Regions from separate parts of the Leucobacter denitrificans genome, predicted to be linked through region 1. Evidence: predicted binding sites of a transcription regulator. Region 1 holds the regulator's gene; the other holds the start of a gene.
The links. The regulator LexA, encoded in region 1, represses DNA repair genes until DNA is damaged. The targets are predictions, from matches to a motif close to TCGAACANNTGTTCGA.

Region 1 (15,799 bases):
CCAGTCGAGCTGCTTTGTGGTGCGGCCTGAATCAGCGAGCGATGAAGAAGTGTCACTCGACGGCAGCGCGTTGCAAAGCCAGCGGGCCTCAAGCGTGTGTGTGGGCTGATTTCTTGCGCGGTGACATGAGTGTGCAATTGCGTCGGGGCATAGCGCTCGCCGCAGTTGTGATTGCCGGATCACTGCTCGTGTCGTGCTCGAAGGAAGAGCCGGAACCGGTTCCCAAACCAGAGGGCATTGATCTCGAAGCGGCGGCCGAAATTGGTGCGAGTGGAAATGGGCTCTGGATTCTCGATGGGGTATCGGCCGCGGGGCGCGTGATCGACGCAATGCGTGCGGCTGACGGCGGCACGATGACGGCAAGTGTTCACGAGATGATCCCGGTCGAACAGGGAGATCCGCTTCCCGGCCGCAACATCAGCGTCGTGAGTTCGACCGACGGTACAAACTTGCAAGCATCTTTTGTCGTTGGTGATCAGACCGGTGAGCTCGTTATCATCGGCAACGACGTGTGGGTAAAGGGTAACGGGGCGTTTACCGAGCGGATCGGCGCGGGCGACGGCACCGACGAGTTCGTGTGCATGGCTCGCGGATCCACCTCGATCGCCGAGTTCGAGACGCTCGCAAAACCCGCCGAGTTTCTGCGATCCACACTCTCTGGCCTCGAGATCGGCACGCTATCTCCTACCGAGGCAGAACCCGACCTACAGTCCCTAGTGCTCGGCGTGAGCGCGGCGCCGATTGGATACGTTACAGTCGCGGCGCAGGGCCCGCCGCTCCCTCACCAGATCTCGGCGTTTGACGTTACCGGGAGCGTCGAGGCGCAGTTCACCTGGGGGGACGTGTCCGAGATTCAGGCGCCAGACGGCGATGCGAGCGGCTGCGGGTAGGCCGATAGACTCGTTTGCATGACCGATGCGGTGAGACGGGAGCGGTGTGCCGAGGTAGCCGCAGCAGTAATGGTGTTGATCCCCTCGATTCTCGAGGGACGCGGAGACCCAGACAAACTTGCTAATGCGCTGCCTGCGGTTCAGCGAATCCAGACGGTTATCGATGCAGGGTCAGCGGGCATTGACGATGAACGCTATCTCGCCTGGCTGCGGGTAGCGCCCGCGAACATTCGTGCGCTCGGTGACGCTGTCGAAGCGGGAGACGCAGATGCAGCCTTCGCTGCCTTTCGAGATCCAAGCGGTGGATTGCACTTGCTCTCTGCTGGCTGCGAAGGCTGCGTCGGCTGGTAACCGTTATCGGGCTCACCGCTACCGAGTTCGCCGCGACTTGCGCGAACTCTCGATTGCGTTCAGTGCCCCTGCGATTGCCCCGAAGAGCACCGCGCCGATCGGCCAGACGATCCACGAGCGATCCCACGCATCGCCGATAAAGCTCCATGCGAGGAAGATTACGGTGAGCAGCGGCCAATAGATTGAGGCGACCGTGCCAACGAGGCTTCGTTCGTCTTCATCAGGTGCGCCGGTTGCGGGATCGGGTCGGCCGGACCGTGTGAGTGCCTCTGCGGTGTCTGCTGCCCAATTGCTCGGCAGGAAGATGAGGAGGCCTGCCGCGACCATGATCAGAGTGCAGGCCGCTCCGACTCCGCTCCAAGAGTCGGATGCCGCGTCCGTGAACGTAGGAAGCAATGCAATCGTCAGCACGGGTGCGGCCGAGAGGATCCACAACACGATCGCGACCTGCAATCGCACCGTGCGCCTGCCGGAATGCTCGGCCTCGAGCGACTTCGCCCAACGTTCGACGCTGAGCGAACGCGTGAACTTGCTACTCGTAATGCGATCGAACTGCGCAAGTTGCTGGCTGCGGCGGACGAATATCAAGACGCCCGAGGTGACGAGGATGAGGAGCGCGAGGAGTCCGATGAGTGCACCCGCCCGCTCGTCGAATCCGAACATGCCCGAGGCGCCCAGGGGAGCGAGTGAGACGAGCAGTGCTGGCGAGATGACGCAAAGCGCGACGCCGAGAGCGAGTCTCGGTTCGGTTTTACGGCGTGCATTCGCGTACCCCTCGGCCTCTTCCATGGTGATTGGTGCGTAGGTAAGTGGTGCGGGTGCTGGAGCAGAGGGTTGTGATGGTGCTGGTAGCTGGTTCGCGGCGGGTGGATGGATTTCCTGACTGATGCCGAGCGCGGGTGCGACCTCATCGAGGTTGCCGAACTCAGTTATCACGCGCCCAACGGCCTCGTTTTCTGAAGCGCCCTGCGAGAGGTACCCCGCATACGCGTCCTCCATCATGGTCTGCAGCTCAGCTTTTGCCTCGAGCAGACGGGGAGTCTGCGGGTACGTGCTGAACATGGTTTCTAAGTAAGCGGTGATGACGTTCATGATGGTGCTCCTTCAATGAATCGATCGACGACGGTCTTCGTGAGTTTCCACTCAGCAATCTTTTGTGCCAGGTGTGCGTGGCCCTGTTCGGTGATTTGGTAATACATTCGAGGTTTTCCCGAGTCTGAAATGGCTGAATATGAAGTGACGAGCTCGGCCGACTCAAGACGCTTGACAGCCGAGTACAGCGTGGTTTGCTTGATCGTGTAGTCTTCGCCAGCGACCGAGCTGATTTTCTGCGCGAGTTCGTACGCATACGACGGCTGGGTGCGGAGTAGTGAGAGCAGCATGATGTCGATATACCCGCGAATTGCATCTGGACTAATCATTGGGACTCCTCTCAATTCTTCTGGGCTTTATCTCGTTACGACGAACGTACTACGTGTGGCGTAGTACGTCAAGCAATTGTTTCGATTTTTGCCGTAGCGTATATTTCATCGTTTGAGAGGATCAGCACTATGCCAGTACTCAAGTTCACCAAAGGTCACGGCACCGGTAACGACTTTGTGCTGTACTCAGACCCCGAAGGCGTCGCGCCACTCACCCCACATCTCGTGCGCACACTGTGCGACCGCAGGTTTGGAATCGGGGCAGATGGCGTGATTCGTGCGGTGCGATCCCGGGCAATTCCCGACGGAGCCGATTCTCTTGCCGAAGAGCCAGACGCAGAGTGGTTCATGGACTATTGGAACGCCGATGGCACTACAGCGGAAATGTGTGGCAATGGTATTCGCGTGTATGTGCACTACCTCATCTCACAGGGGCTCCTCACGCTCGATGACAGCGAGTCCGTAGCCATCGGTACTCGAGCCGGAGTAAAAGATGTTGCGAGGGCAGGAGACGGGTACACGGTAGACCTTGGGCATTGGCAACTCGGCATCGATCGGCTCGTAACTGCTCAGGGGCTTCGCGTGCCGAGGCCGGGCGTCACCATCGATCTCGGTAACCTTCACGTCGTGACCGCGCTCGCGGGTGAGTCGAAGCTTGACTCCCTCGACCTCACGCAGCTTCCCGCGCTCGACCCAGCACCAGAAGGAGGGGCCAACGTCGAATTCGTCGTTCCAGAAGAGCCGCTCATCGAAGACGGTGCGGCACGCATCAACATGCGCGTGTACGAGCGGGGAGTGGGCGAGACCCTATCCTGCGGCACCGGCGCGACTGCGGCGGCACTTGCTTTCCGCCACTGGGGTGGATCGGGAATGCCGAACACCTGGAATGTGACGGTACCGGGCGGTCAACTCACTGTTCGCATGTTCGACAGCGCAGACGGTGAGCGGGTCTCACTCGCGGGCCCGGCGACGCTGGTCTATAGCGGCGAGTTCGCTATTTAGCTTCGCTCTTGGTTGCGCGGAGCACGTGGAACCCCTTTTTGCGTGCAACGCGCTCAACGTCGAGAGATTCGAAGGTCTCGCCGATCCACCGCTGGAGTGAATCGGCCCCAAGATGCTTCGCGACAACGAGGAACGCTGAGGCGCCCGGCGCAAGACGCGGCAGCCAGGTTGCGAGAATTTCGTGCAGCACGGCCTTGCCGACTCGAATGGGAGGGTTCGAGCGAATCTCGGCGAACTCAATGTCTTCGGGCACTTGCTCCGGGGTACACGCATGCACGTTCGTGAGCCCGAGTCGCTTCGCGTTCTCAGCGGTGAGTTCAATCGAGCGCGAGTTCACATCTATCGCCCAGACCTCGCGGTCTGGGTGCTCCAGGGCCGCTGCGAGAGCAATGGGGCCCCAGCCGCAGCCGATATCGAGAATCGGACCTGAGGGCGAAGCCGTGCCGTCAAGTGGAGTGACCGTTGCGAGCAGAATCGACGTGCCCTGGTCGAGATGCTCGGGGCTGAACACCCCTCCGGCAGTGACGAGACGTCTCGGGGCGCCGGCAAGGTCGACTTCGATCTCGCGGGGAGTGAATTCGCCTGACGGGCTCTCAGAAAAGTAATGCTGGGTCACGAGACAAGTATCTCAGTGTGAGCAGCGCCCGCATGCCTGCAGCGAACACTGGGAGCGATGTCTGGGGCGCGACGTACACTAAAACCAGATGACTGAATTTTCCGAAGAAACAGAGAATGGCGACGAGAGCACCGATCCACTCGATCGGCTGCTTCGTCGCACGAGCAAGCAGGGCGCGACGGTGCTGCGCGACCTGCAGCAGGCACAGGCCCTGGGCGATGCTGCCCACGATGAGCTCGGCGAGGGACTAGACGAGATTTATATGGAGCGCGAAGAGCGCGCCTCACTCACCCGCGTAGCCGGCCTTTCCACAGAGCTTGAAGATGTCACAGAGGTCGAATACAGACAGCTGCGACTTGAAAATGTCGTCTTGATCGGCGTCTTTTCGTCAGAACGCTCGCGCACCGCGGGTGAATCGCTCGAGCAGGCCGAGAACTCACTCCGCGAACTCGCAGCCCTTGCTGAGACAGCGGGCGCGAAAGTGCTTGACGGCGTATTGCAGCGCAGGCCATTTCCTGATCCCGCGACCTATTTCGGCAAGGGTAAGGCTCACGAGTTGGCAGATCTCGTCAATTCCCTCGGCGCTGACACAGTAATCGCCGACTCCGAACTGGGGCCGAGCCAGCGCCGTGCGCTCGAAGATATCGTGAAGGTCAAGGTGGTAGATCGCACCACGGTAATTCTCGATATCTTCAGTCAGCATGCAAAGAGTCGCGAGGGCAAGGCCCAGGTCGAGCTCGCTCAATTGGAATACCTCTTGCCCAGGCTTCGCGGCTGGGGCGAGTCGATGTCGCGTCAGGCCGGTGGGCAGGTGGGCGCTGCCGGTGCTGGTATGGGGTCGCGCGGCCCCGGTGAGACGCAGATTGAGTTGGATCGGCGAAAGATCCGCACCCGCATGGCGAGGCTGCGGAAACAGATCGCAGGTTTTGCCCCAGCACGTGCTGCGAAGCGAGCGAACAGAAAGCGCGGCGCCGTGCCCTCGGTCGCAATTGCGGGATATACCAACGCCGGAAAATCGAGCCTGCTTAATCGCCTGACGGGCACGCAAGAACTGGTGCAGAACCAGTTGTTTGCGACGCTCGATACCGCGGTGCGACATGCAGAAACCGCAGACGGCCGCAGTTTTACGTATGCAGACACGGTCGGGTTCGTTCGCAACCTGCCGCACCAACTTGTTGAGGCATTTCGCTCGACGTTTGAAGAGGTGGGGGAGTCCGACGTGATTCTCCACGTCGTTGATGCGTCCCACCCAGATCCTGAGGCTCAGCTGCAGACTGTGCGAGACGTGATCTCTGAGGTTGACGCCCAGGCTATTCCAGAAGTCGTTGCGTTCAACAAAGCAGATCTCATTGATGACTCGCGACGTATGCTCTTGCACGGGCTCGTTCCAGACGCGGTGTTTGTTTCGGCGCGCACGGGTGAGGGCATTGAAAAGCTCAAAGCGCGGATCGACGCTGCGTTGCCCCTGCCCGACCGAGAGATTACAGCCGTCATTCCCTACGACCGAGGCGATCTTGTTGCAGAGCTTCACGAGCGAAACCGCGTGCTCGAGACGGACTATGAGGAAGCGGGAACTCGAGTTCACGCATTTGTCACGGCAGAGATGTTCGCAAAGCTCGACTCGTATTTGGTGTAGCGAGGCCGTGTAACACTTCGTAGCGTGCGGTAACAAGGTGAAATTAGCGTGCGGAACAGGTACCTGGTTCTGTAATTTTGCTCTCGTCACACTGCACCAACGAAGGGCCACCACATGTCTGCATCGCAGCTGCCACACGCAACCATCCTTGGGTACCCCCGCATCGGCCGTCGCCGCGAGCTGAAGCGTGCCGTTGAGGCGTATTGGAAAGGATCCATCTCCGAGACCGAACTCGAGACCGCTGCGAAGGATCTTCGTGCGGCAACCCGTGCTCGTCTCGTTGAATTGGGATTGAGCGCTTCGAGCGGTGCGGTACCAGAGAGCTTCAGCTTCTACGACCAGGTGCTCGATGCCACTCTCGCGCTCGGTGCGATTCCTTCGCGCTTTGGGCAGGTCGAAGGTTCAGACCTCACCAAGTATTTCGCGCTCGCTCGCGGCAATGCCGATCACCAGCCGCTCGAGATGACGAAGTGGTTTGACACGAACTACCACTACAGCGTTCCCGAGATCGACGAGCGCACCCCATTTGTCGCGAATCCCACGGCGCTTGTGTCGCTCGTCGCCGAAGCGCGTGAACAGGGCATTGAGACGCGGCCGGTGCTCGTAGGGCCGGTGACCTACCTGCTGCATGCGAAGCCTTCGGATGATGCGGCCGAAGACTTTGCGCCGATTGATCGTTTGGACGATGTCGTTGCAGCCTATGCAGAACTGCTTTCAGCGCTGACCGCTGCTGGCGCAGGTTGGGTACAGCTCGATGAGCCAGCGCTCGTGTCGGATTCGCTCTCTGTTCCTCGTAAGCAGACCATCGAACTCGTTGAGCGCGCTTACGCGAAACTGGGCGGATCTTCAGATCGCCCGCAGATTCTCCTCACCACTCCATACGGTGATTCGTCGCAGTCACTCGCGCGTCTCGGTGCGCTTCCGGTCGAGGCGGTGCACGCCGATCTCGTTCGTGGATCACTGCCCGAGACCGCGATCGCCGACGGTTCGCTCGCGCAGGCGTTCGCAGACACCCAGCTCCTCGCTGGTGTTGTTGACGGCCGCAACATTTGGCGCACTGATCTTCGCGCGGCCCTCGCCCAGGCGGAGAGCTTGCAGAACGCTGGAATTGCGACCGTTATAGGCACGTCCAATAATCTCCAGCACGTACCGCACGACGTGAACGATGAGTCAAAGCTTGACGCCAGACTCAAGTCCTGGCTTGCATTCGCCGATCAGAAGGTCGAACAGGTTGCGACGCTTGCTCGCGGGCTAGAGGGCGGTGCCGCCGCTATCGAGTCAGAGCTCGCCGAGGTGGATCGCGTGCTCGCAGATCGCCAGTCCGCTCCAGGTGTGCGGGTTGGCGCGATCCGCGGTCGCGTTGCCGCCGCGAGTGATGCCGACCGCACCCGTGTGAGCGAGGGTGAACGACGCGATGCACAGCGTGGGCTCAACATACCGCAGCTCGCAACGACGACGATTGGGTCGTTTCCGCAGACCGCTGAGATTCGCAAAGCGCGCTCGGCGTTTGGCAAGGGGGAGATCGACGAAGTCGCATACGAGGGTTTCTTGCGCGAGGAGATCGAGCGCGTGATCCGCCTGCAAGAGGAGATCGGGCTCGATGTGCTTGTGCACGGCGAGGCCGAGCGCAACGACATGGTGCAGTATTTTGCCGAGCTTCTCGATGGTTTCGCCGTGACTGAAAATGGCTGGGTGCAATCGTACGGTAGCCGTGCGACCAGGCCCTCAATTCTCTGGGGCGATGTCTCGAGGCCCGCACCGATGACCGTTCGCTGGTCTTCATACGCTCAGTCGATCACTGACCGTCCGGTGAAGGGAATGCTCACCGGCCCAGTGACAATTCTCGCGTGGTCCTTTGTTCGTGACGATCAGCCGCTTGGAGACACAGCTTCGCAGGTCGCTCTCGCGCTTCGTGACGAGATTGACGACCTCGTCGAGGCAGGAATCGGCATCGTGCAGGTCGACGAACCGGCCCTGCGCGAACTACTACCGCTCGACGCAGACCGCCAATCCGCCTATCTCGACTGGTCGGTGGCAGCGTTCCGCCTCGCTACCGGTGGCGCCGCCCCCGAGGTGCAGATCCACACCCACCTGTGTTATTCGGAGTTCGGCCAGATTATCGACGCGGTCGATGGCCTCGACGCCGACGTGACCTCGATCGAGGCTGCGCGCAGCCGCATGGATGTTGTGGTGCCGCTTGGCGAGCACGGCTATTCTCGCGGTATTGGCCCGGGTGTGTATGACATTCACTCGCCTCGCGTTCCGAGTGTCGAAGAGCAGACCGAACTCATTCGAATTGCGGCAGACAACATCAAGGGTGAACTGCTCTGGGTGAACCCCGACTGCGGTCTGAAGACTCGTGGGTACAAGGAGACCGTGGCGAGCCTCACCAATCTCGTGCAGGCTGCCAAGGCCGTACGCGCGAGCGTCTAGGAGTAGCCGTGACACAAGCAGTGTGGCCGGAGGGGGTGCTGCCAACCGAGCAGGTTGGCTCACTCCCGCGGCCCGCTCGGCTGCAGCGTACGGTGCTCGATGCAGAAATCGGCGTGGTTTCGCAGGCAGAACTTCGTGAGGAACAAGAACTCGCCGTGAAAGACACGATTGAGCGACTCACGCAGACTGGATCGCCGATTGTGAGTGATGGTGAACAGCGGCGCCAGAGTTTCGCGAGCTATCCGCTCGCGAGTGACAGCGTTGAGGAGGGGCCTGTTTTCGCGGTGTTTGCCGATGGACACCACCGCGTTGTACCGAGCCTCGCGCGTGCACCATTCAGGTTTCACTCGTGGGCTGCAGATGATGTTCGGGCCGCCAGGCAATACACCGAACTGCCGCTGAAGCAGGCCGTGATCTCACCGTCGATGCTGTCGCTCATGGTGCCAGAGACTGGACTCGACGGGTACTCGCGTGGCGAATTTCTTGGAGATGTCGTCGAAGGCTGCGCTGAGGACATCCGGCGATGCTTCCGAGCCGGGGCGATCAGAGTCTCCATTGATTTCACCGAGGGGCGTTTGGCGCTGCGCCGTGATCTCAGGGCACCGTGGGCAGGGCCGCAAGCCCTTGCTGGATTCATCGATCTGTTGAATCGAGTGCTCGACAGGCTGAGCGACACCGAGCGAAGCGCGGTTGGCGTGCACACCTGCCCCGGAAACGACAACGACTCGGCGCACAGTGCAGATGTTGATTACGCCGAACTCATTCCCGAGCTCTTCCAGATCGAAGCCGGCTACTTTCTCGTGCAGGCAGCGAGCGAGCAAGAACCAGACCGCGTGGCGCGATTGGTTGGAAGGGAGCTCACGAGCTTGCGTGGTGCAGGACGTGCGGCACCCCGAGTGCTCATCGGAGTTACGAACCCCACGAACCCAAAGCTTGAGACAGCCGAGGGCGTGCGTGATCAGCTACTCCGAGCAGCTCGATTCATTCCTGCCGAACTCCTCGGATCCACCGATGACTGCGGCTTCTCGCCCTATCTTATCGATGACAAGCCGAGACACGGCTCACCAGATTTTGCGCGCGACGTCGCGTTCGCAAAGATCGCGGCAAGAGTTCGGGGCACCGAGCTCGCGTCCTCCGAACTCGCAGGCAGTGGATCATGAGCGCAACCCTGCTCACAGGGAGCGCACCAACGCGGGCGCGCTTCTCATTCGAGGTGTTTCCCGCGAGGTCAGGAGCGGCAGCGCTCGCCCTTGGGAACTCGGTGCAGCACCTGTCTGCGGTTGGGCCAGACTTCATCTCGGTGACCTACGGCGCGAACGGCTCAAACCGTGATGCCTCAATCGACCTGCTTACATACCTGCGAAACCACACCGACGCGCTTCCGCTTGCCCATTTCACGACCGTGAGTGAAACACGCGAGCAACTGAAGACCCAGATCCACCGCATCATGGACGCAGGAGTGCACGACTTCCTCGCGCTGCGCGGAGATCCGCCGCACGGCCTCGACGAGCAAAGCCCCGAGATTACGGGGTCGCTCACCTCTGTGGAGCTGACAGAACTTATTGCTGAGGTTCGCGCGGAGCGCCCAGCGTTCACGAGTGTCGGTCGCACTGCCGTGGCTGCCTACCCAAACGGACACCCGCTGTCGCGATCGAGATCTGCAGACATTGACTGGTTGATCGCGAAGCAAGAGGCCGGAGCGCAGCTGGCTATTACACAACTGTTCTTCCGCGCTGAGGAGTATCTTTCGTATGTGGATGAGGCGAGACGCGCGGGTCTCACCATCCCGATACTGCCGGGGCTCATGCCGGTGTCTACAAGCGCGCAGCTTCGAAAGGTTGCCTCTCTCGCGGGGCGACCAGCACCCGTTGAACTGGAGCGGGCGATGGAGGAAGCGGGCGGGTTTGCACCCGAACTCGGAGTCGAACACACAATTCAGCTCGCCCGTGAGTTGCTTGCAGGCGGAGCTCCGTCGATTCACCTCTATACGTTTAACCGCCATGAGCAGGTGTTGGCAGTGCTTGAGGAGCTCAAGCTTCTCGAAGCGTAGCCTGTGTTGTCACACGATGTTTGGCCGGTGGCCGCGGGATTTACACTGACCGGAATACCGCGACAACCTTGCCAAGCACTTCTGCATGATCACCGAGTATCGGCTCGAACGCGCTGTTTCGGGGGAGCAGCCAGGTATGGCCGTCGCGGCGTCGGAACACTTTCACCGTGGCCTCTCCATCGAGCATCGCGGCGACAATGTCACCGTTCTCTGCCTCGCGCTGTTGGCGAATGACGACGAAGTCACCGTCGCAAATAGCTGCGTCAATCATTGAATCGCCAACGACCTTGAGCATGAACAATTGCCCATCGCCGACAAGCTGTCGGGGGAGCGGAACGACCTCTTCGACCTGCTGATCTGCCGTAATAGGAACACCCGCAGCGATCTGCCCAACGAGTGGCACGTACGCGGTCTCTTGCGCTTCGGTGATCGGTGCGTCGGTGATTGCGCTGGTGGTTGAGGCAAGCTCGATAAGAATTTCGAGTGCGCGTGGTCGATTTGGATCGCGACGAATGTACCCGCCGAGTTCGAGCCTCGAGAGCTGGTGCGTGACGCTGGAGAGTGAGGAAAGGCCGACGGCGTCACCGATCTCTCGCATGCTCGGAGGATAGCCACGGGTTTCGACAGAACGTGCGATGCACTCGAGAATTGCCTGCTGTTTCTCGGTCAGGGGCTTCGCGGGGCGTGATGCGGTATCGCTCATCGCAGGTCCTCTCGTGTCGAATGTCGGAGGTGGGTGATTAGGTGACCGTGTAGTTCGAAACCCTAGCCGCAATGTTCGATGCGAGGCAAACATTCGTTCGAGTGTCGTCTCAAAAAGCTCGAAACTTGTTCGAATATGAGGCTTGCAATTGCGAACTATCGAAGATATATTCGAAACAGGTGTTCGAGTAACTGAGTTGCTTCGAACACGAAACGAGAGGAACACCTCATGACCGCACTTGCAAACGTCACACAGATCGAGTCGATCCGCGTTCAGGCGCCCACGACCAAGTTGCGACTCACGCGTCGCGGTCGAGTGGTTTTCGGGGGTCTCGCCACGATCCTGGTATCGGTGGCACTCGGCCTCGCTGCAACGCTTGGCGCCACCGGCGCAATTGCGAGCAATTCGCAGAACGCTCAAGAATTTCCTTACGTGCTCGCGTTGCCGGGTGATTCGCTCTGGAGTATCGCTACTGAGCTCGATCCAGCAGCCGATCCGCGTGAGGTAGTGAACGATATCGTTCGGCTGAATCAGATGTCTGACTCAGAGATCCAGGCTGGTGAAGCTTTCGCGGTTCCACTTCGTTACGCAGACGTGAATCGCGTGTTCCCTGCGACAGAACTCGAAGGCTGAACGCCCTGAAATTGTCTGGTCGTATCGCTCGCTAGAATTGCAGGGTGGCTGAACTGAGCGATCTTCCCCTCCGCGCCAATCTTGTTGGCAAGACTCCATACGGTGCACCCCAGGCTGCGGTGCCTGTTTCATTGAACGTCAACGAGAACACTCATCCGCTTCCAGAGGCTTTTATTACTGAAGCAGCTGCCGCAATCGCTGAGGCGCTCAGGGGAGTGAACAGATACCCCGACCGCGAGTTTCTCGAACTGCGTGCGGCCCTGGCGGATTACCTTGACGCGGGTTTGGTCCCAGAGCAGATCTGGGCGGCCAACGGGTCGAATGAAGTGCTCCAGCAACTGCTCCAGGCGTTTGGTGGCCCCGGCAGAACCCTCTTGAGCTTCACTCCGACATATTCGATGTACCCATTACTCGCAGACGGTACAGATACGAAGTGGGTTGGGGTTCCACGAAATGCCGACTTCACGGTGACACCTGAACTTGTCGTCTCCGCGATCCGAGAGCACAACCCAGACATTGTGATCTTGTGTAACCCGAATAATCCGACGGGCACCACGCTCAGCGCTGAAACAATACTTGCTGCCTATGATGCATTCGACGGAATGCTCATTGTCGACGAGGCTTACCACGAGTTCAATGCTGGCGCCGAGAGCGCTGTCGACTTACTGCCTGGCAGGCACCGACTCGTCGTGAGTCGCACGATGAGCAAGGCCTTCGCGTTTGCTGGCGTGCGACTCGGATACCTCGCTGCTGACGCAGCTGTGATCGATGCGCTGAGACTCGTGCGGCTGCCGTACCATCTCTCTGCGCTCACCCAAGCTGCCGCAATTACAGCAATCCGTCACTCTGGCGCGATGCTTGGCACGGTCGGTGAGATCCGCGAACAACGAGATCGTCTTGCGGCAGCATTGAACGAACTTGGTTACACAGTTCACCCTTCGGGCTCAAACTTCTTACTCGTTGGCGGCTTCGCCGATCCAAACGCGGTGTTCGAGACGCTTCGCGAGCAGGGCATTCTCATTCGAAACCTCGATATTCCGGGGCACCTGCGCATCACTGCTGGTACCGAGTCAGAGACGACCGCAGTGATCGAGGCGATCACTGCGCTTACCGCCTAAATCTGCGCGCGAGGCGCAAGGCTCCGCAGGGAGTGAGTGTTCAACACGACACGGTAGGATCGAAGGTATGACTGAAGGTGCCCGCATCGTGACCCGCACACGCTCGACGAGCGAATCCTCGATTGAAATCACCCTGAACCTTGATGGCACGGGTGAGTCGACCATTGAGACTGGCGTTCCGTTTTTTGACCATATGCTCACCGCATTCGCGCGGCACTCGCTCGTTGACCTGAACGTCAGCGCTCAGGGCGACACTCACATCGACATTCACCACACCGTCGAGGACACGGGAATTCTGCTCGGCCAAGCGATTCTCGAAGCGCTCGGCGACAAGAGCGGCATCTCGCGGTACGGCGACGCCCTCGTGCCACTCGATGAAGCACTCGCGCAAGCAGTGATCGACATCTCTGGCCGCCCCTATCTTGTGCACTCTGGTGAGCCGACGGGCTTCGAGTACCACTTGATTGGTGGTCACTACACGGGCTCGATGGTGCGTCACTTCTTTGAGGCGCTTACCTTGAATGCTCGCCTGACCGTTCACCTGCGTCTCATTGAGGGCCGAGATCCACACCACATTGCAGAGGCAGAGTTCAAAGCCTTTGCTCGCGCATTCCGCCAGGCGAAGGCACAAGACCCGCTCGTCACCGGAGTTCCCTCCACCAAGGGAGCCCTGTGAATGGAGCCGATGCACCTCGGGTAGTGGTGCTCAACTATGGCTCAGGCAACATCCACTCGGCCGCCAAAGCGCTCGCTCGCGCCGGAGCTGCGGTAGAAGTCACGGGTGACGCAGACAGGGCAATGGAAGCAGACGGCTTGTTTGTTCCTGGTGTTGGAGCATTTGATGCCGTGATGCAGCAGCTGCAAGCGATTCGTGGTGATCAGATTATTGATCGCCGGCTGGCGGGCGGTCGGCCCGTTATGGGAATTTGCGTTGGCCAGCAGATCATGTTCGAACGGGGAATTGAGCGTGGCGTCGAGACCGAGGGTCTCGGGGAGTGGCCGGGTGTCGTTCATCAACTCGATGCACCGGTGCTGCCCCATATGGGCTGGAACACGGTGACGCCACCGCAGGATTCAGTGCTCTTTAGAGGCATTGAACGTGAGCGGTTCTACTTTGTGCACAGCAACGCGGCTACTGAATGGACACTTGAGGGTCGCACGGCTGCGACCATGCCCCGGGTAACCTGGGCCGAGTATGGCGAGCCCTTTATTGCGGCCGTCGAAAATGGTCCATTGTGTTCAACCCAGTTTCACCCAGAAAAATCAGGCGAGGCCGGAATCCAGCTGCTCCGCAACTGGATCGCGTCGCTCTAGTTCGTTTCACCAAGGAGTACTGATGACAGAGCTCGCCTCACGGCCAAAATTGCAGCTTCTTCCCGCGATCGACATGGTCGACGGCAAGGCGGTGCGCCTGACCCAGGGCGAGGCCGGCACCGAAACGAATTACGGCAGCCCCGTCGACGCCGCGCTTGATTGGGTTGAGCAGGGCGCTGAGTGGATCCACTTGGTCGACCTCGACGCCGCGTTTGGGCGGGGGAGTAACGTCGACGTCGCGAAGAAGATCATTTCGCGCGCCGGCAAACAAGTCAACATTGAGTTCTCTGGTGGAATTCGCGACGACCGGAGCCTTGAACACGCCCTTGAGATGGGCGCAAAGCGCGTGAACTTGGGAACCGCAGCGCTTGAGAATCCTGAATGGACCCGTGCTGTTATCGCTCGGTTCGGAGAGCAGATTGCAGTCGGACTCGATGTGCGCGGAGAAACGCTTGCTGCGCGCGGGTGGACTGAGGAGGGCGGAAACCTCTGGGAGGTGCTCGAGCGCCTCGAAGCCGCTGGATGCCCGCGATACGTCGTCACAGATGTCACCAAAGACGGAACAATGCGCGGGCCGAATATTGACCTGCTCACGAAGGTTGCAGCACGCACTGACAAGCCTGTCATAGCCTCCGGAGGCATCTCGAGCCTAGACGACCTTGCTGCGCTGAGAGACATTGTTTCGCACGGCATCGAGGGTGCGATCGTCGGCAAGGCGCTATACGACGGGGCATTTACCTTGGCGGCAGCCCTTGATGTAGCGGGTCGGTAACACGCGAGATCACGATGGCGATCAAGAAGCTACCCTCGACGGGTGACACGCCACGCAACACTGGTGTGCCCGAAAGCCTCGTGCCTGGCGGCGAGGCCGATTCCGCGGGGTTTCCCTGGGCTGGCAGAACGTTTGACCATCACGAGACGGCCTTTGCGGGAGACGATGGAGATACCCCGGCGGCGCTCGCGGCTGCGGTTCGTGACATGCGTGAGGCGGCGGCTCAGTACCGTGAGGCTCAGAACCAATTAAGCATTGAGCGGCTCGCGGCAACACGATCCACAGTGCTCCTTGAGCTCTCACAATCTCGGGTGCTCGTTCCGCTGCTTGCAGAAGCGGGAGACATCGGTGAGACGCCTGATGGCAAGATTGTCGAAAAGACCCAGGAGCTTTCGATCGTAACTGTTGAGGGCCCAGACGGCAGGCGTGTTATGCCGGTCTTCTCCTCGACCGAAGCAATGCGAAATTGGAACCCAGAGTCACGTCCGATTCCGGTGCCTGCGCCACAGGCCGCGCTGGCCGCTGCGCAAGAGGGCACCGATCTCATTATTGTGGATCCGGGAATGGCAGACTCTCAGTTCGGTGTTCGCCGCACTGAGTTACAGGCGGTCGCGCTCGGTGAGCCGCGCGTTCCTGCGTGGGCAGATCCCGAGGTGCGCACCGCGTTCCTTGCGGGCGCCTCAGGTGAGAGCCAGGTGAGTGCTCTCGCACTGTTGCCCGGGGATCCCGATGGCACGCTCACGGCCGCCGAGACAGATGTCTATCTCATTGTCGAGGCCGGGCTCGATCGAGAGCAGCTCACCGAACTGCTTTCACGGCTCCAGGTCAATTGGGCGAATAGTGCGCTCATTGCCGAACGA
Region 2 (15,799 bases), 660 kb from region 1:
CCGGATAACGTACGTCCGGGCGCACACTCCCGTCACCACTCAAGCCCCTATGAGAAAGGACAGCGATGTCCAGCACGCACGCCTCACCTGCACTCGCTTCGGAAGTTGATCGCGACATCGTGATTCGACTCACCGATATCACCAAGCGTTTTCCCGGAATCGTGGCGAATGACGCCATATCGCTCGACGTGCGACGCGGCGAGGTCCACTGCCTCCTGGGTGAGAACGGTGCAGGAAAGTCGACGCTCATCAGCATCCTTGCCGGGCTGCAGCAGCCCGATGAGGGAAGCATTGAGATGAACGGTGTGCCGACGGTGCTGAGTTCTCCAGCGGTGTCAATTGCCCAGGGCATTGGTGTGGTGTACCAGCACTCCGCGCTCATCCCGACACTCACTGTGCTCGAGAACCTTATGCTCAGTGACGAGAGCAATTTCTGGCTCGATAAAACCAGCGCAGCAGCGCGACTCGCCGAGTTGAGCGAGCTCCTCGGCGCTGAGATCGATCCGCACATGCTCGCCGGAGACTTGGGTCTCGGGCAGCAGCAACAAGTGGAGATTGCAAAGGCAATGTGGAAGGGCTCCGAGGTGCTCATCCTTGATGAGCCCACCTCGATGCTCACTCCTCAGGCGATCGACAGTCTCGTTGAGAGCGTGAACCGCCTCAAAGCAGAGGGACTCGCCGTCATTTTCATTTCTCACAAACTTCACGAAGCCTACGCGATCGGTGATGCGGTCACGATTCTCCGCGCGGGCTACGTGGCCGGACGCATCGCACCCGAAGAAATGCACGCGATGACAGAAGAACAGGCGAAAGATCGCATCCTTGAGGCGATGTTTGGATCGAACCCCGAGACGATCTCAGCCGAACAGGCCGAGGCAGCGGGGGCAGCAGAAGTGGAGCGGCGTGGCAGCGTCGCAGCTGATGCTCAGACCGTGCTTGAAATTGCGGGCCTCACGACCACTTCTGAGTCGGGAGAGGTTGCGATTTCCGACGTCAGCCTCGCTATCCGCGCCGGTGAGATTCTCGGGATCGCAGGTATCGACGGCCACGGGCAGCGCCACCTCGCAGAAACGATCGCGGGCCAGCGGACGCCGGCTTCAGGCAGCGTGTCGCTCGATGGTACGGATGTCACGAAGTACAAGGTGAAGGCACGTCAGAATCTTGGCGTACGCTACGTCACCGATGATCGACTGCACGAGGGAATTGTCGGAAATCTGAGCGTTGCGCTTAATCTCGTGCTCAAGAAAATCGGTGAATCACCGTTTTGGCGCCTGGGTCGCATGGACCGCGATGCAGTGATGCGCGAGGCCGATGATCAGATTGCGGAGTACGAGATTCGGACCCCGTCGAAGCACACAAGAGCGGGGACGCTTTCGGGCGGCAACATTCAAAAGATTCTGCTCGCACGTGAACTCTCTCACGATCCGCGAGTAGTGATCTTCCACAAACCCACTTACGGTCTTGACCTCAAGACCGTGTATCGAGTGCGTGAAACGGTGCGTGACTTCGCACGCCAGGGCGGGGCAGTGCTTCTCATTTCGACCGACCTTGATGAGCTTGCGGAGCTATCAGACCGCGTTGCCGTCGTATCAAATGGACGGATCATCGGCGAGGTTGTCAACGATGGCGATCATGTGACCGAGCGGATCGGCGAAATGATGGTCGGCATGAAGACGACCGCTCACTCGAATTCTCCGGAAGATTCGGAGCAGGAACATGTCTAAGGAATCGCAATCAATGACGGCCTCTACCCCCACACTTGAAGACGCGGGACCAGAAACTCGCGCGATTGAAGCAACACGTAGACCACAGTCCACCAAGCTGTCCCAGGGACTCGAGGTTGTGATTCGTACGATCACGCCAGTCGTTCTCGCGCTCGTCGTCGGTGGGCTCATCATCTGGGTGATGGGTGTCAATCCGCTCGACTTCTATGGCGACATCTTCTACCTTGGAATTGCCGGAACAGGCTGGCAGAAGACCCTCACCGCAATGGCACCTCTGCTCATTATTGGGCTGGGACTGATCATCGCGTTTCGGGCACAACTCTGGAACCTTGGATACAACGGTGCGTATCTCATCGCAGCGGCGGTGGTGGCCGGCACAGCGCCAGACATTCTTGCCACGCTCCCGTTCGCTGTAGCAATCGTTCTCCTGTTTGCGATTGCAGTTGTTATTGGCGTCGTGCTCGGCTTCCTGCCCGCCTGGCTGAAAGCAAAGTACGGCACAAATGAAATCATTACCAGCTTGATGGTGTCATTCATTGCCATCAGTGGTGCGAACATCCTGGTGAAGGGGCCCTTCCAAGATGTCGAAGTGACCGTCCCTCAGACACGAGTGCTCGACCTCAACCTGATGCTTCCATACATTCCTGGCACGCGGGTGCATGTGGGTTTTGTCATCGCAATCATCTTGGTGCTGGTGTTTCACTACATACTCACAAAGTCGTCGTTCGGGCTGAAGGTCGATATCTTGGGGGCGAGCCCGAAGGCAGCAACGCACGCCGGACTCGATGCAAGAAAGCTCATCATCACGGTATTTCTGCTCTCGAGCGGAATGATTGCGTTTGCCGGAGCGATCGACATGCTTGGCTTGTGGGGCTACATGCGCACGAACTGGAACCCCGTATATGGTGACAAGGTTTTGCCGTTCGTGTTCCTCGCACGTCTGAACCCGCTTGGATCGATTCCGCTCATCGCGTTCTATGCGATCCTCGCAACTGGCGGCACCATCGCTGCGCAGCAAGCTGGTCTGTCCGTCGATTTCCTTCTCATTATTGTTGCGCTCATCCTGTTCTTCATGACGGTTATCGAATACCTCGGCAACCGTAAAGATCTTGGAAAGAGCTACCTGCCTGCCGGTCTGTTCAAGTCCGCCAAGAAGCACTAAGGACGAGCATCATGATCGATTTTTTTAGCGAAACATTTCTTACCGCGTTTATCGTCGCCGTGCTGGCGAGCGCGATTCCACTGCTGCTCGCCTCAATCGGTGAGACCGTTGGCGAGCAGTCCGGTGTGCTCAACATCGGTATGGAAGGTCTCATGCTCGTCGGTGGCTACTTCGGTTTCGTGGGAACCCTCGTGAGCGGAAGCTTCTGGGTTGGTTTTCTCAGTGGAGCGGCTGCAGGCATCGCACTGTCGATGGTCATGATGGTGCTCTGTGTTTGGTTAGGTCTGAATCAGATCGTCGTCGGTATCGGTATTGGACTAGCCGGTGCAGGTGTGAGCAGTGTGCTCTACGACTTCCAGTTCGCGGAGTCGAAGCCACGACTCGGGCTCGATACTCCTTGGACAATTCCTTTCCTCTCTGACCTTCCCGTCGTCGGGAAGGGCCTTTTTGCGCAGCCCGGAATGTTCTATGTCTCGCTCATAATCTTGGTGCTGACATCGATCTGGCTGTACAAGACGACACCAGGATTGCGCCTTCGTTCAGCTGGTCAGAAACCAGCTTCGCTGGATGCCGCCGGCGGCAGCGTCATGCGCACTCGATCACTTGCGGTGCTCTTTGGTGGAGCTATGTCAGGACTGGGTGGTGCATACCTCGCCCTAATCTCCGCGGGCACCTTCACTCCGGGCATGACGAACGGCGTGGGCTTCCTTGCGATCGTTGTCGCAATGCTCGCCCGTGGACGCTTCACCTGGGTACTGCTGATCTCGATCGTCTACGGTCTCTTCGTCGCTATGGGCACGGTACTTCAGCTCACCACTCTGAACATTCCAAATGACGTCGTTCACATGATGCCGTTTGTGGCCGTGATGATTGTGCTGACGTTCTTTGCTCGACGATCCGCGCTTCCTCCTGCGCTTGCGACTGCGTATGTGCGAGGTGCACGGTGAATCCAACTCCTATGGTTCATACGCTCCGCGGAATTGAGCCCGATTGAGTTGTTCCAGCCTCGGCCAATAACAACTCAACGTAAGGATGCATCATGAATCACAGTACTGAAGTATTTACACTGTCGGCCGGACCAACGATGGCCACACACCGAACACTCGCGGCCCTCGGGCAACCGATCATGTACCACTACGATCCGGTGTTCCTAGAAACGTTCGGGCGCACGCAACGCAAGGCTGCAGAAGTGTTCAAGACGAAGAACGACATGCTCCTCATGCAGGGTGAGGCTATCGTTGCGCTTGAGGGTGCTGCGCGGTCACTTACGAAGCCCGGCATGAAGGTGCTCAACCTAGTGCAGGGTGTATTCGGCAAAGGCATGGGGTACTGGCTGGAAAGCTTCGGCGCCGAGCTCCATGAAATCGAAGTAGCGTACAACGATGCTGTTTCTCCCGAAGCCGTTGAGAAGTATCTGCAGGAAAACCCTGGCATCGGTCTGATCACGATGGTCCATTCCGAGACACCCTCGGGTACTCTTACTGATTGCGCGGCGATCGGCCCGATCGCGAAGCGTTACGGCGCGCTCACGCTTGTCGACGCGGTTTCGTCGATCGGTGGTCTCGAGTTCGAGACCGATGAGTGGCAGCTTGACATTGTTGTCACCGGCGCGCAGAAGTGCCTCGCGGGCCCTCCCGGGATCGGTATGGTCTCGGTGAGCCCTGCTGCATGGGAACAGATTGAGAGCAACCCCAACTCCCCACGTGCATCGTACGTGTCATTGCTTGACTGGAAGGAGAAGTGGCTTGAGGGTGGCGCCTTCCCATTCACGCCGTCGGTCTCAGACGTGCATGGCCTCGAATCAGTGCTTGACCAGGTGCTCGAAGAGGGGCTCGACAACGCAATTGTGCGCCACACGAATGCCGCATCGGCTACTCGTGCAGGTGCCCAAGCCATGGGCCTTGAGCTGTGGGCTGCGAGTGAATCGATCGCTGCAAATTGCGTGACTTCGGTACGCGTGCCGGGCGATCTGGAACACCTGGATATTCGTGCCCACGTTCGCGCGAAGTACGGTGTCATGCTCTCGAGCGGCCAGGGCGCGGGCAACCTCATGCGCCTCGCGCATATGGGGCCGAGCGCAAATGCTATGTACCCGATCGTGGGACTCACCGCACTCGGGCAAGGTCTCCGCGACCTAGGTGCCCAGGTCGATCTTGGTGCAGGAATTGAAGCAGCCATGAGCGTCATTGCTCAGAACAACTAGCTCCAGCTAACGAAAGCGGCCTCATTAGATGAGGCCGCTTTTGCGTTTCAGCAACCATGATGTCAAGAAGCTTGATGAGGGGCTCCTCGCGCAGGTATGGATCTTGGTGGATCCTCAATGCAAACAGGCAAGGTGAGGGGAACACACGGCGGATAAGCTGAGTAATCCACGCGTAAAAAACTGCTTCCCCAGACCGTAAGCCGGGCCGGGGAAGCAGTTTTAATTGGTTACTGCGCTGCTTTCTGGAACGAGATATCGAATACTGACGAAGCTTCAGGTGCGGTCTCAATGACGCCCTGGTTAGCGAGTACGTCGATCGTGTTCTGCCAGACGTCCTCGTGCATGGTGCCGAGGCCTTCTGACGCGGTAGCGTCGCTCTCAAATGTGAAGTCGATGTCTGCCTGCAGCTGCTCGATGAAGATGCTCTCCTTGCCGGCCAGCTCAGCAGACGACGCCGCAAGAATCGTTGCTGCTTCTTCTGGGTTGTCGATCGTCCACTGGAATGCCTTGAGGTATGCGCGGGTGAATCGCTCAACGAGGTCAGGGTTGTCATCAATGAGCGCCTGGCTCGTGAACATACCTGATCCGTAGACGTCGTAGCCGTTCTCGGATCCCAGCATGATGCTCAAGCTGCCCGGGCCGCCAGCCTTTGCCTCAAGCTCAGGCACCTCGGCGTCGATGTAGCAAATGATTGCATCAACGTTGCCGGTGAGCAGGTAGCTCTCGTACGGAGGGGTCACGGTGAGTTCGTTGACCTTGCCTTCGATACCGTTTGCCGCGAGGAGTGCTTGCCAGAAGATGTAGGTGGACCCTGCAGGGTGTACGCCAACATTGAGTCCAATGAGATCTTCAGCGGTGTTGAGTTCGTGATTCTCAGCGAGGGAGCACATGCCGAGTGGGCTCGACTGGTTTACAGCTGCGAGAGCTGTAACTTCAACACCCTGTGAACGGGCGGTTGCGAGCGTTGGGAGGTCACCAAAGCCGAAGTCGGCCTTGCCGGTGCCAACGATTCTCATGGCATCAGGCGATCCCGTGCCCTTGATGATGTCATCGACGACGATGCCCTCTTCTTCGAAGAAACCCTGGTCCTGTCCGACGAAGAACATCGCGTGATTTCCGCGTGGAACGTAGTCGAGCTGAACTGTGACATGGTCGAGCTCTACCGCAGCCTCGCCGTCTCCTTCTGACGAGCCGTTTGAGCTGCAACCCGTGAGGATCAGTGCAGCTGCGCTGGCAAGTGCCAGTGCGGGGAGGATTCTCTTTTTCACGATGAACTCCTTTGTTGTGTGATTGTGAGATGACAGAGTAGTTAGTTTGCGGGTTGGATCTTGATATGCGGGTAGAACTTTGCGGCGAGTAACTCAAGCGCACTAATTGCGTAGTAGAGCACAAGCCCAAGAATTGAAATTGCGGTGAGTGCCGCAAACATCAGTGGGGTATCCAACTGTGTCGAAGCGAACTGGATGAGGTATCCAAGCCCTGCTGAGGCGCCCGAGAACTCCGCGACAACCGCACCGATTACACAGAGCGTGATAGCGATTCGAAGCCCAGCGAACAGGTTGGGGAGTGACGTCGGAAACTGAACACGCCAAAGAAATTGATTGCGTGTGGAGCCGATGGAATTCGTGAGTGCCTTGAGATCAGGATCGAATCCTTTGAGTCCAACGATCATATTGAGCGTAATCGGGAAGAACGCAATAACAACAATGAGCCAAAGCTTCGGAGTCAGGCCGTACCCAAACCACAGAATGAAAATTGGGGCAAGAGCTACCTTGGGCACAACTTGGAAGAGCACAATGAGCGGGTACACCGCGCGCTCGATCCAGTTGAAGCGCACGACGACGATCGCGAGACTCACGCCAATGGCGATACTCACCAGGAAGCCGTAGAGAATTTCTTGGGTCGTCACCCATGTGCCATCGAGCAGTAGGGGAGCGGCCGTAAACATTTCGGCGATGATCGCACTCGGCTTGGCGATCACAAACTCTGAGACGTTGAAAACCACGACGATTGCTTCCCACAGAATGAGAACAATCGCGGCTACGACGATGGGAGGCCAGAGCGCAGAGACTTGGGTGCGGAACCAGTTATTGCGTACTGGTCTGGCGCTGCGCGTGATGATCGCGACGGTATCGGTGGAGGTCATGCCGCGCTCCTTCCTGCCTCGACATTGAGGTCTAGTTGTTCACGAAGGATGTCTTCGTAGGCAATAAATTCGGCTGTGGTGCTTGACCTGCCGTCACGCGGGCGGGGGAGATCGATGCCTTGGGAGAGTGTGATTCTTCCCGGGTTCGCACCCATCATGTGGACGGTGTCAGAGAGGAAGACCGCTTCGGAAATGGAGTGTGTGACGAAGACAACAGTCTTGCCGGTGGTCTGCCAGAGCTCTTGGAGGAGCGTGTTCATCTGGTCTCTGGTAATCGCATCAAGCGCACCGAAAGGCTCATCCATGTACAGGATTGCAGGGTCGAGTGCGAGTGCACGCGCGATTGAGACTCGCTGGGCCATGCCTCCAGAGAGTTCATGCGGGAGTTTGTTTGCGGCCTGACCGAGGCCGACGATCTCGAGAGCTTCCATTGCGCGGCGGCGGGCTTCCACTCGAGAGACTTTCTCTTTGCTTAACTCGATGAGAAATGCAGCATTGTCGAGCGCTGTCTTCCAGGGGAGGAGCGCGGCCTTCTGCTGGACGAGGCCGATCTTGCCCTTCTTGACCGCAGTCATAACGTCGTCATCGCCGATGCGTACGCTGCCGGTACTCGGAGCCTGTAGCCCTCCAAGGATCTTCAGCAGGGTGCTCTTGCCGCACCCAGAGGGGCCGAGCAGCGAGACGAACCCGCCTGACGGGATCTCGATATTCAGCTCGCTGAGTACCTCATGTTGTACGCCCTGTCGTGTGAACGTCATTCCAATGGAATGGGCCGAAATACTGTCCTGTGCCACGGAAGCTCCTTTGCCTCTAGCTGATAGCTACTTCCGGAAGTGTATTCAAAGTTCTTGATATATGGAAGTTCAGAATCACACTTTGATAAGAATGTGCCCATGTTTGGAGGTTATGCACATATCAGACCCAGCCAACTGACATGCCTGGCTTGTGATTTATTCGAACATATGTTCGAATACTTGCATGAGGTGGAATGAGCAGCGAGTTACGCAGGGTGCGGCTCAACTTGACCAGGCGTTTGAGCCGTCGGCGCTCCCTGGGCTTGAGCTGGCCGAAGTGGCGGCGCTTCCCGGGCACCTTCGCACGGTACGTACGCCGGAGTTCGCTGGCGCGGTGTTCCACGAGGTGCTTGCGAAGAGTGCATTGAACAAGGTGCCGCAGGGCTCGTCGATGCCATTCTCCTGGACCATCAATCCGTACCGTGGCTGCTCCCATGCGTGTGTGTACTGTTTCGCTCGCGGCTCCCATCGATACCTCGACTTCGACACGGGCAAAGACTTCGATTCGCAGATTGTGGTGAAGGTGAATGTCGCTGAGGTGCTCGGGCGCGAGCTCGCGAAGCCATCGTGGCAGCGTGAAACCGTAGCGCTCGGCACGAACACCGACCCCTACCAGCGTGCGGAGGGCCGGTACAAGCTCATGCCCGGCATCATCGAGCAGCTTGCGCGCAGCCGAACACCGTTCTCAATTCTTACGAAGGGCACGCTGCTGCGGCGCGATCTTCCCGCTCTCGTCGACGCGGCGGATCGGGTGCGGGTGCACCTTGCAATGTCGATTGCGGTTGGTGATCCAGAACTGCAGCAATCAATTGAGCCCGGAACCCCGACGACGAAGGCAAGGCTCGACACGATTGCCGCTGCACGCGATGCTGGTTTCGAACCCGATGTGTTCGTCATGCCGGTGCTGCCGCACCTCACTGACTCGCCCGCACACCTGAACGCGCTCCTCCGCGACATTCGAGACGCGGGTGCGCGATCGGTGCAGTACGGTGCGCTGCACCTCAGGTCACACGTGAAGCCGTGGTTCTTCGCCTGGCTTGAGCGGGAACACCCAGAGCTCCTGCCGCAGTACCGCAAGCTTTACCCTGGTGCTTCGAGCAAGGCGACGCAGGCGTACCGCATAGATCTCGCGGCGCGGATCCGCCCCCTCATACGCCGTTATGGCCTCGAGCCGCAGCGCGGATCGGGTCGCAGTCGTGACCCCTACCCACCAATGGGTTCGGCAACGACCACGGCAGGCCAAGCCGCGCCCATGCTCAATTTATTCGAGACGCCCTCGATCGAAGCCCCCGGTGCTCCTGCGCCGACACTCTTTTGAACCTGGCGCGACCTAGGTGTCCACGGGAATGGAGCCGATTCGCGACTGATCAGGCCTCGCCCGCGGCAACCCGAGCAACCGCGATCGCATCAAGCACCCGCGCCCGAAGCGCATTCCCGCGCTCAGCAAATCCGCGCTGGCGCCGCACATACTCGCGCTTGCCCTCGGGGGTCTCGATCGCAATCGGCTCGAGCGGAACTCCTGCGTGGTCGGTGAACCCGCTCACGTCATAGGGTGAGGCTTGCATGTCTACGACGCGAATATCACGGGCGAGCTCGAACGCGTCAAGCAACAGCTCGCCAGGAATGATCGGGCCGAGCTTGCCAGCCCACTTGTACACATCCATGCCTGCGTGCAGGCAGGCAGACTGCTCGGTGTCTCGCTGGTTCTCGCGGGTGGGCGCCAGTTTATTCAAGGGCCCCGCCGCAGGAGTAAAGAAACGGTACGCGTCAAAGTGGCTGCACGAGATCGGGTTCGACTCGACGACCGCGTCGGTGGCCTCGTGGCCAATGCGCAGCGGCAGACGAGTGTGGCGGATCTGCTCCGGCGTCAACCGATACACCATTGCCCATTCGTGCAACCCAAAGCACCCGAACTGTGGCGTGCGTTCGAGCGTCGACGAGAGTAGCTCCTCTATATATGAGACGGTCGCGCCGCGCTTCGCAAAGTAGGCGTCGAGGTCAACAGAGGCGGATCCGCCATCGACGCGGTAGTAGCGCCACGTCTCGCGATCCACCGCGCCTTCGAGCGAGGCACCAACGCCCGGATGCCACTTGCGCAGCTCGCCCGGAGAGATCGTGTAGTAGGTCCAGAGAAAGTCTTCGATCGGGTGCGTCTCGCCGCGCGAGCGGCGGGCACGGTGAGTTGCAGAAAGAGCGTCTGCGCGTGCCTGGTGCTCGGCCTCACGTGCGCGCCAATCTGCCGCCTCGAGCACGGCAGATGTGCTGCGCTCAAGCGTTGCGTTGCCCGAACCGGGGCCCGTGCTGCGACTCACCCTGACGCTCACTCCGTGTCCCGCCCGCGCAGCCGATCAATCTCGCGCCGCTCGCGCTTCGTCGGGCGACCAGCGCCGCGATCGCGAATGATGTCTGCGGGCCGCTCGACGCGGGGCAGGGGCGGCGGCGTGAGATCTTCGAAGTACTTGGCAGCTTCGGCGGCGCTGCCGCGGCGAATCGCGAGGCCAGTCACCCTATATATACGGTCGAAGCCGTGCAAACGAACGCGTACCTCATCGCCGACGCGCACCGGTTGCGATGCCTTCGCGGCGACGTCATTGATGCGCACGTGTCCGGCCCGGCACGCAGCCGTCGCCTGACTGCGGGTCTTCGCGAGCCTCGCGGCCCACACCCAACTGTCGATGCGCACTGATTCCACGGTTCGATCGTACGCGAGCATGCTTGAAAGCTCGCCACCATGCCACGATAGATGAGTGGCTGAGGAATACGAAACGATCGCGTCTCGCGTTGACACCGAGATTGAGATCTCGCGGTCGCGGTTTCTCACCCGCCTCGAGCGCGTCGATAGTGAAGAGACCGCGCGTGAGGTCATCGCGGGGGTGCGGAGTGAGTATCCGCGGGCGAGGCACCACTGCTCTGCGTTCGTGATTGGCCCCGATGGTCGCGTTCAGCGATCGAACGACGACGGAGAGCCGAGCGGAACCGCGGGCGCGCCGATGCTCGACGCGTTAGTGTCTGCTGGCCTGAGCGACGTGGTCGCCGTCGTGACCAGGTACTTCGGTGGGGTGCTGCTCGGGGCGGGTGGCCTCACGCGCGCCTACCGATCCGCCGTCGCTGGCGCGGTGCTCGAAGCGAGGCGGGTGAGGCGCGGCATGCGACGCGAGGTCGCGGTGCGATCAAGTTACGAGGTCGCCGCGCAAATTGAAGCAGAGGCGAGGCGTCGCCGCTACGCAGTTGGCGACGCCGACTACACCGACACTGTGCTGCAGAGATTCGCGGTGGCAGAGTCGGAGATCGATCCACTGCGCGCGCTCGCCGCAGAACTCAGCGCGGGCGGCGCCGATGTGCAGACGGGCGAGGCGAGGTTCGTCGATCTCGCATAGTTGGGGGCTGTCTTGCGGTGTGGATCGCAAGGCTTGATGTCAGTCGCAGGCGGTAGCCTTGCGACATGAACTTTTGGTCCGAGATCGTGGGGCAGCCGCAAGCCGTTGAGGTGCTCGAGCGCGCGGCAGCACCGGGGGGAACACCGGCTCACGCTTGGCTCATCACGGGCCCTCCGGGCTCGGGGCGTTCGAACCTCGCATATCGGTTTGCTGCGGCGCTTATTGCGCGCAGTGAGGCAGATCGCGACCGGGTGTACGCGCAGGTTCGTGCAGCGACGCACCCTGACTTTGCGCAGCTCACGACGCAGGCGGCAGTCATCACCATCGGTGCAGGCCGCGACATTGTGACGACCGCGCACTACTCGCCGAGTGAGGGTAGGTACCGCGTCATTGTTGTTGAAGACGCAGATCGCATGGCCGAGCGCACGTCGAATGTGCTTCTGAAAGCGATCGAGGAGCCGCCCGAGCGCACAATTTGGGTGCTCTGCGCCCCGAGCGAGGCCGACCTGCTGCCAACGATTCGCTCGCGTGCTCGTTCACTCAGGCTCGTCACCCCGAGTGCCGCCGACGTGGCGAGGCTGCTCGTTGAGCGCGATGGTATCGACCCTGCGCTCGCTGAGCGAGCGGCCCGACTCGCACAGAGTCACATCGGCATGGCGAAGCGACTTGCGAGCGATCCCGAGGCGATGGATCGGCGGTCGAACACGATCAATGGGGCCCTCGGCGCGCGCACGCTCGGTGACGCGATGGCGGTTGCCGCTTCGCTCATCTCGATCGCGCAGGCAGACGCCGACGCGCTGACCGAACAGCTTGACTCGAGCGAGCGCGAAGCCGCGATGCGAAACCTCGGAATCGCTCCTGGTGCTGCGATTCCTCCGAAGCTTCGCTCACAGATGAAGGCGCTCGAGGAGGACCAGGGCAGGCGTCGCAAGCGCAGCCTGAGAGACGGCGTCGATCGCATCCTGACCGATCTGCTTTCGCTCTACCGAGATGTGCTGCTCACAAGCCTTGGCGCCATTGGTGAGGGTGGCGGCAGTGCCGGTGGTGGTAGCACTGCGAACCTGATCAATGAGGAAGCGGGGGAGGCGATCCGCGAACTCGGCGATCGTTGGAGCCCAGAGCAGGCGCTCGCCGTTGTGTCTGCGGTCGAAGAAGCACGGGTGAGGCTCGCGAGCCAGATCACTCCCGGTCTCGTGCTCGAGGCGCTGTTTGCCCGCATCGTCATGGCCGACAGCGGGGTGCTCGAATCCTAGAAGAGAACCCGATGAGTGAGGGCGACGACGAGCCTATGCGCCGACCGCTGCGCTGGCTCATCCCTATCGCGGCGATAGTGATCGTCGTGGGGCTTGTCGTGTCCCTCACAGGGGTGTGGCGTGCATTCCAGCCTGCCCCGACGCTCACCCCGCTCACTGAACTCCAACTCGAACTCCCTGACGAGGTGCCGACTGGCGGCAACTTCGGCGATCAGAGCCCGCGGTGGGAAGACTGCGGAAACGGCAAGGTATGCGCTGACGTGCGCGCCCCGCTGAACTGGGGGAGCCAGATTCGGGCACGATCCGACTGCGACTCGTGAAGCAAGCAGCGACTGGCGGCGACCCGATCGGCACCCTCTTTGTGAACCCGGGTGGTCCGGGAGCCTCGGGTGCGAACTACGTGCGTAACAACATCGACGGCGCGGTCGGCACGGCGCTGCAGCGAGACTACGACGTGATCGGGTGGGACCCGCGAGGCGTGGGCGCCTCAAGTGCGGTGAACTGCTTCGACGACGCTGAGATGGACGAGTTCTTGTTCGGTATCGACGATGATTCCGTCGATCTCGAGCGTGGCAGTGCCGAGTGGATCGCGGCGGCGACCGAAGAGTCCACCGCATTTGGCGCCGCCTGTCAGGAAAACACTGGGCCACTCCTGGGGTATGTCGACACGAACTCAACGGTGCGCGATCTCGATATGCTCCGCGAAATTGCTGGCGACGAGCAGCTACATTATCTTGGCTATTCCTACGGCACGTTCATCGGCGCGAGATACGCGGAGACTTACCCCGAACGGGTCGGGCGCATGGTACTCGACGGGGTACTCTCGCCGTCTGCGACGCTCGCTGATGTGGTGCGAGAGCAGACTCGCGGCTTTGAAAGCGCGCTGCGAAGCTACGCAGCTTGGTGTCTGTCTGGCGAAGACTGCCCGCTCAGCGGGTCGGTAGTTGGTGGATCGGCGACAGGCAAATCAGCCTCGGTCGAGGCGGCAGTTGATGCGGCGATGACCCGCATTCGGTCCGTGCTCGAAGCCGTCGATGACGAGCCGATCCGCGCTACGGACGGGAGGCTCCTGGGTTCATCAACTCTGCTCACCGCGATCATCACCCCGCTGTACTCGCAGTCGAACTGGGGCTACCTAAACACGCTGTTCGCGAGTGTTGCCGAGGGTGACGCAGACTTCGCGTTCGCGCTTGCGGATTCGTACTATGGGCGAGTTGATGGCACCTACGAGGACAATTCAACGGTCGCATTTTCGGCAATCAACTGTCTGGACTATCCGCGAGACGCCGATCCAGAACGAATGAAACGCGAGGCCGCAGAGCTTGAGCAACTCGCCCCCACGATAGGCAAATTTCAGGGGTACGGCGACCTGAGCTGTGCGGGCTGGCCCTACCCGGGCGTTGAGTCGCGCGACAAAGTTACGGCGCGTGGTTCAGATCCAATTCTGGTTTTGGGAACAACCGGTGACCCCGCGACCCCGTATCAATGGGCAGTCGATCTCGCTGAGAACCTTGAGAACGGAGTGCTCGTAAGTCTCGAGGGCGAGGGGCACACTGCCTACGGCAAGAACTCGTGCGTGGATCGGGTAGTTGAGTCCTACCTGCTCGACGGCACCACTCCCGAAAACGGTCTTGTCTGCAGGTGATGCAAGGTGAAATTCACCCGGAACACGTGGTAGAGTTATCGTTTGTGTGCGATCCCAATCGCGCCACGCCGACTTAGCTCAGGGGTAGAGCAGTTCCCTCGTAAAGAACAGGTCTCGGGTTCAAATCCCGAAGTCGGCTCGGGTAGATCATGCAGTGCATGAGAAGCCGGAGCCCTTGTGGCTCACACTACCGCGCGCCGGATCGGCCGACGAGGCGGGAGAGCGGGCGCAACCGCGCACGTTCGAGGAAAGGAAACAATCATGGCAAAAGCCAAGAAGGTTACCGGTCTGATCAAGCTTCAGATCGCAGCCGGCGCCGCGAACCCGGCACCCCCCGTGGGTCCTGCCCTGGGTCAGCACGGCGTTAACATCATGGAATTCTGCAAGGCGTACAACGCGGCTACAGAATCCCAGCGCGGCAACATCGTCCCCGTCGAGATCACGGTTTACGAAGACCGCTCATTCGACTTTGTCTTGAAGACCCCACCGGCAGCTGAGCTTCTCAAGAAGGCAGCTGGCGTACAGAAGGGCTCGGGCACCCCGCACACCGTTAAGGTTGCGAAGGTCACCGCAGAGCAGGTTCGCCAGATCGCCGAGCAGAAGCAGGCCGATCTCAATGCGAACGACGTCGACGCGGCAGCGAAGATCATCGCGGGCACCGCTCGCTCCATGGGCATCACGGTCGAGTAAGGGGAGACGCAAATGGCACAGAAGTCAAAGGCGTACCGCGCCGCTGCCGAGAAGATTCAGGCAGACAAGTTTTACACTCCCGCTGAGGCAGTAGCCCTCGCGAAGCAGACGGGATCCACAAAGACTGACTCAACCGTTGAGGTTGCAGTGAAGCTCAGCGTTGACCCCCGCAAGGCAGACCAGATGGTTCGCGGCACCGTGAACCTCCCACACGGCACGGGCAAGACCGCTCGCGTCATCGTGTTCGCAAACGGCGCTGCTGCTGAAGCAGCCCTCGCAGCGGGTGCTGACGAGGTCGGCGGCGACGAGCTCATCGAGAAGGTGGCCGCTGGCTACACCGACTTCGATTCAGCAGTCGCAACCCCCGAGCTCATGGGCAAGGTCGGTCGTCTCGGTAAGGTACTCGGCCCCCGCGGTCTTATGCCAAACCCGAAGACCGGCACCGTCACCATGGACACGGCAAAGGCTGTTTCTGACATCAAGGGCGGCAAGATCGAGTTCCGCGTTGACAAGCACGCTAACGTGCACTTCATTGTGGGCAAGGCTTCGTTCTCGGAAGAGCAGCTGAACGATAACATCACCTCGGTGCTCGACGAGCTCGTTCGCCTGAAGCCTGCTTCGGCGAAGGGTAAGTACGTCACCAAGGGTGCCGTCTCGACCACTTTCGGCCCGGGCATTCCGCTCGACGTTTCAGGTCTGTAAGACACTTACGGCGACGGCCCCTTCTGCACACGCAGTAGGGGCCGTCGGCTTATCCACAAGCCCTGAGAATTTGGCCCGCGTTCACTGTCACCACTTAGGATGG

Region 2: the regulator LexA is predicted to act here: its motif matches at 8,190-8,205, upstream of H9L06_RS08560 (Rv2578c family radical SAM protein).

What each region holds. Positions count from the first base shown of each region.
Region 1 is NZ_CP060716.1:14,152-29,950, forward strand. It holds gene H9L06_RS00070 (hypothetical protein) at 1-109, shown strand, start outside; gene H9L06_RS00075 (hypothetical protein) at 126-890, shown strand; gene H9L06_RS00080 (hypothetical protein) at 909-1,241, shown strand; gene H9L06_RS00085 (permease prefix domain 1-containing protein) at 1,260-2,333, opposite strand; gene H9L06_RS00090 (PadR family transcriptional regulator) at 2,330-2,662, opposite strand; gene dapF (diaminopimelate epimerase) at 2,792-3,664, shown strand; gene H9L06_RS00100 (class I SAM-dependent methyltransferase) at 3,657-4,280, opposite strand; gene hflX (GTPase HflX) at 4,369-5,916, shown strand; gene metE (5-methyltetrahydropteroyltriglutamate--homocysteine S-methyltransferase) at 6,031-8,349, shown strand; gene H9L06_RS00115 (uroporphyrinogen decarboxylase/cobalamine-independent methonine synthase family protein) at 8,358-9,509, shown strand; gene H9L06_RS00120 (methylenetetrahydrofolate reductase) at 9,506-10,399, shown strand; gene lexA (transcriptional repressor LexA) at 10,440-11,102, opposite strand; gene H9L06_RS00130 (LysM peptidoglycan-binding domain-containing protein) at 11,331-11,735, shown strand; gene H9L06_RS00135 (histidinol-phosphate transaminase) at 11,780-12,853, shown strand; gene hisB (imidazoleglycerol-phosphate dehydratase HisB) at 12,921-13,529, shown strand; gene hisH (imidazole glycerol phosphate synthase subunit HisH) at 13,526-14,167, shown strand; gene priA (bifunctional 1-(5-phosphoribosyl)-5-((5-phosphoribosylamino)methylideneamino)imidazole-4-carboxamide isomerase/phosphoribosylanthranilate isomerase PriA) at 14,190-14,939, shown strand; gene H9L06_RS00155 (SseB family protein) at 14,954-15,799, shown strand, end outside.
Region 2 is NZ_CP060716.1:1,759,719-1,775,517, forward strand. It holds gene H9L06_RS08525 (putative B6 ABC transporter ATP-binding protein) at 66-1,724, shown strand; gene H9L06_RS08530 (putative B6 ABC transporter permease subunit 2) at 1,738-2,886, shown strand; gene H9L06_RS08535 (ABC transporter permease) at 2,898-3,833, shown strand; gene H9L06_RS08540 (pyridoxal-phosphate-dependent aminotransferase family protein) at 3,926-5,089, shown strand; gene H9L06_RS08545 (ABC transporter substrate-binding protein) at 5,317-6,357, opposite strand; gene H9L06_RS08550 (ABC transporter permease) at 6,399-7,235, opposite strand; gene H9L06_RS08555 (ABC transporter ATP-binding protein) at 7,232-8,029, opposite strand; gene H9L06_RS08560 (Rv2578c family radical SAM protein) at 8,214-9,347, shown strand; gene H9L06_RS08565 (3-methyladenine DNA glycosylase) at 9,397-10,341, opposite strand; gene H9L06_RS08570 (RNA-binding S4 domain-containing protein) at 10,350-10,721, opposite strand; gene H9L06_RS08575 (YigZ family protein) at 10,777-11,406, shown strand; gene H9L06_RS08580 (DNA polymerase III subunit delta') at 11,472-12,659, shown strand; gene H9L06_RS11795 (hypothetical protein) at 12,671-12,979, shown strand; gene H9L06_RS08585 (alpha/beta hydrolase) at 12,976-14,304, shown strand; tRNA gene H9L06_RS08590 (tRNA-Thr) at 14,372-14,443, shown strand; gene rplK (50S ribosomal protein L11) at 14,566-14,994, shown strand; gene rplA (50S ribosomal protein L1) at 15,007-15,696, shown strand.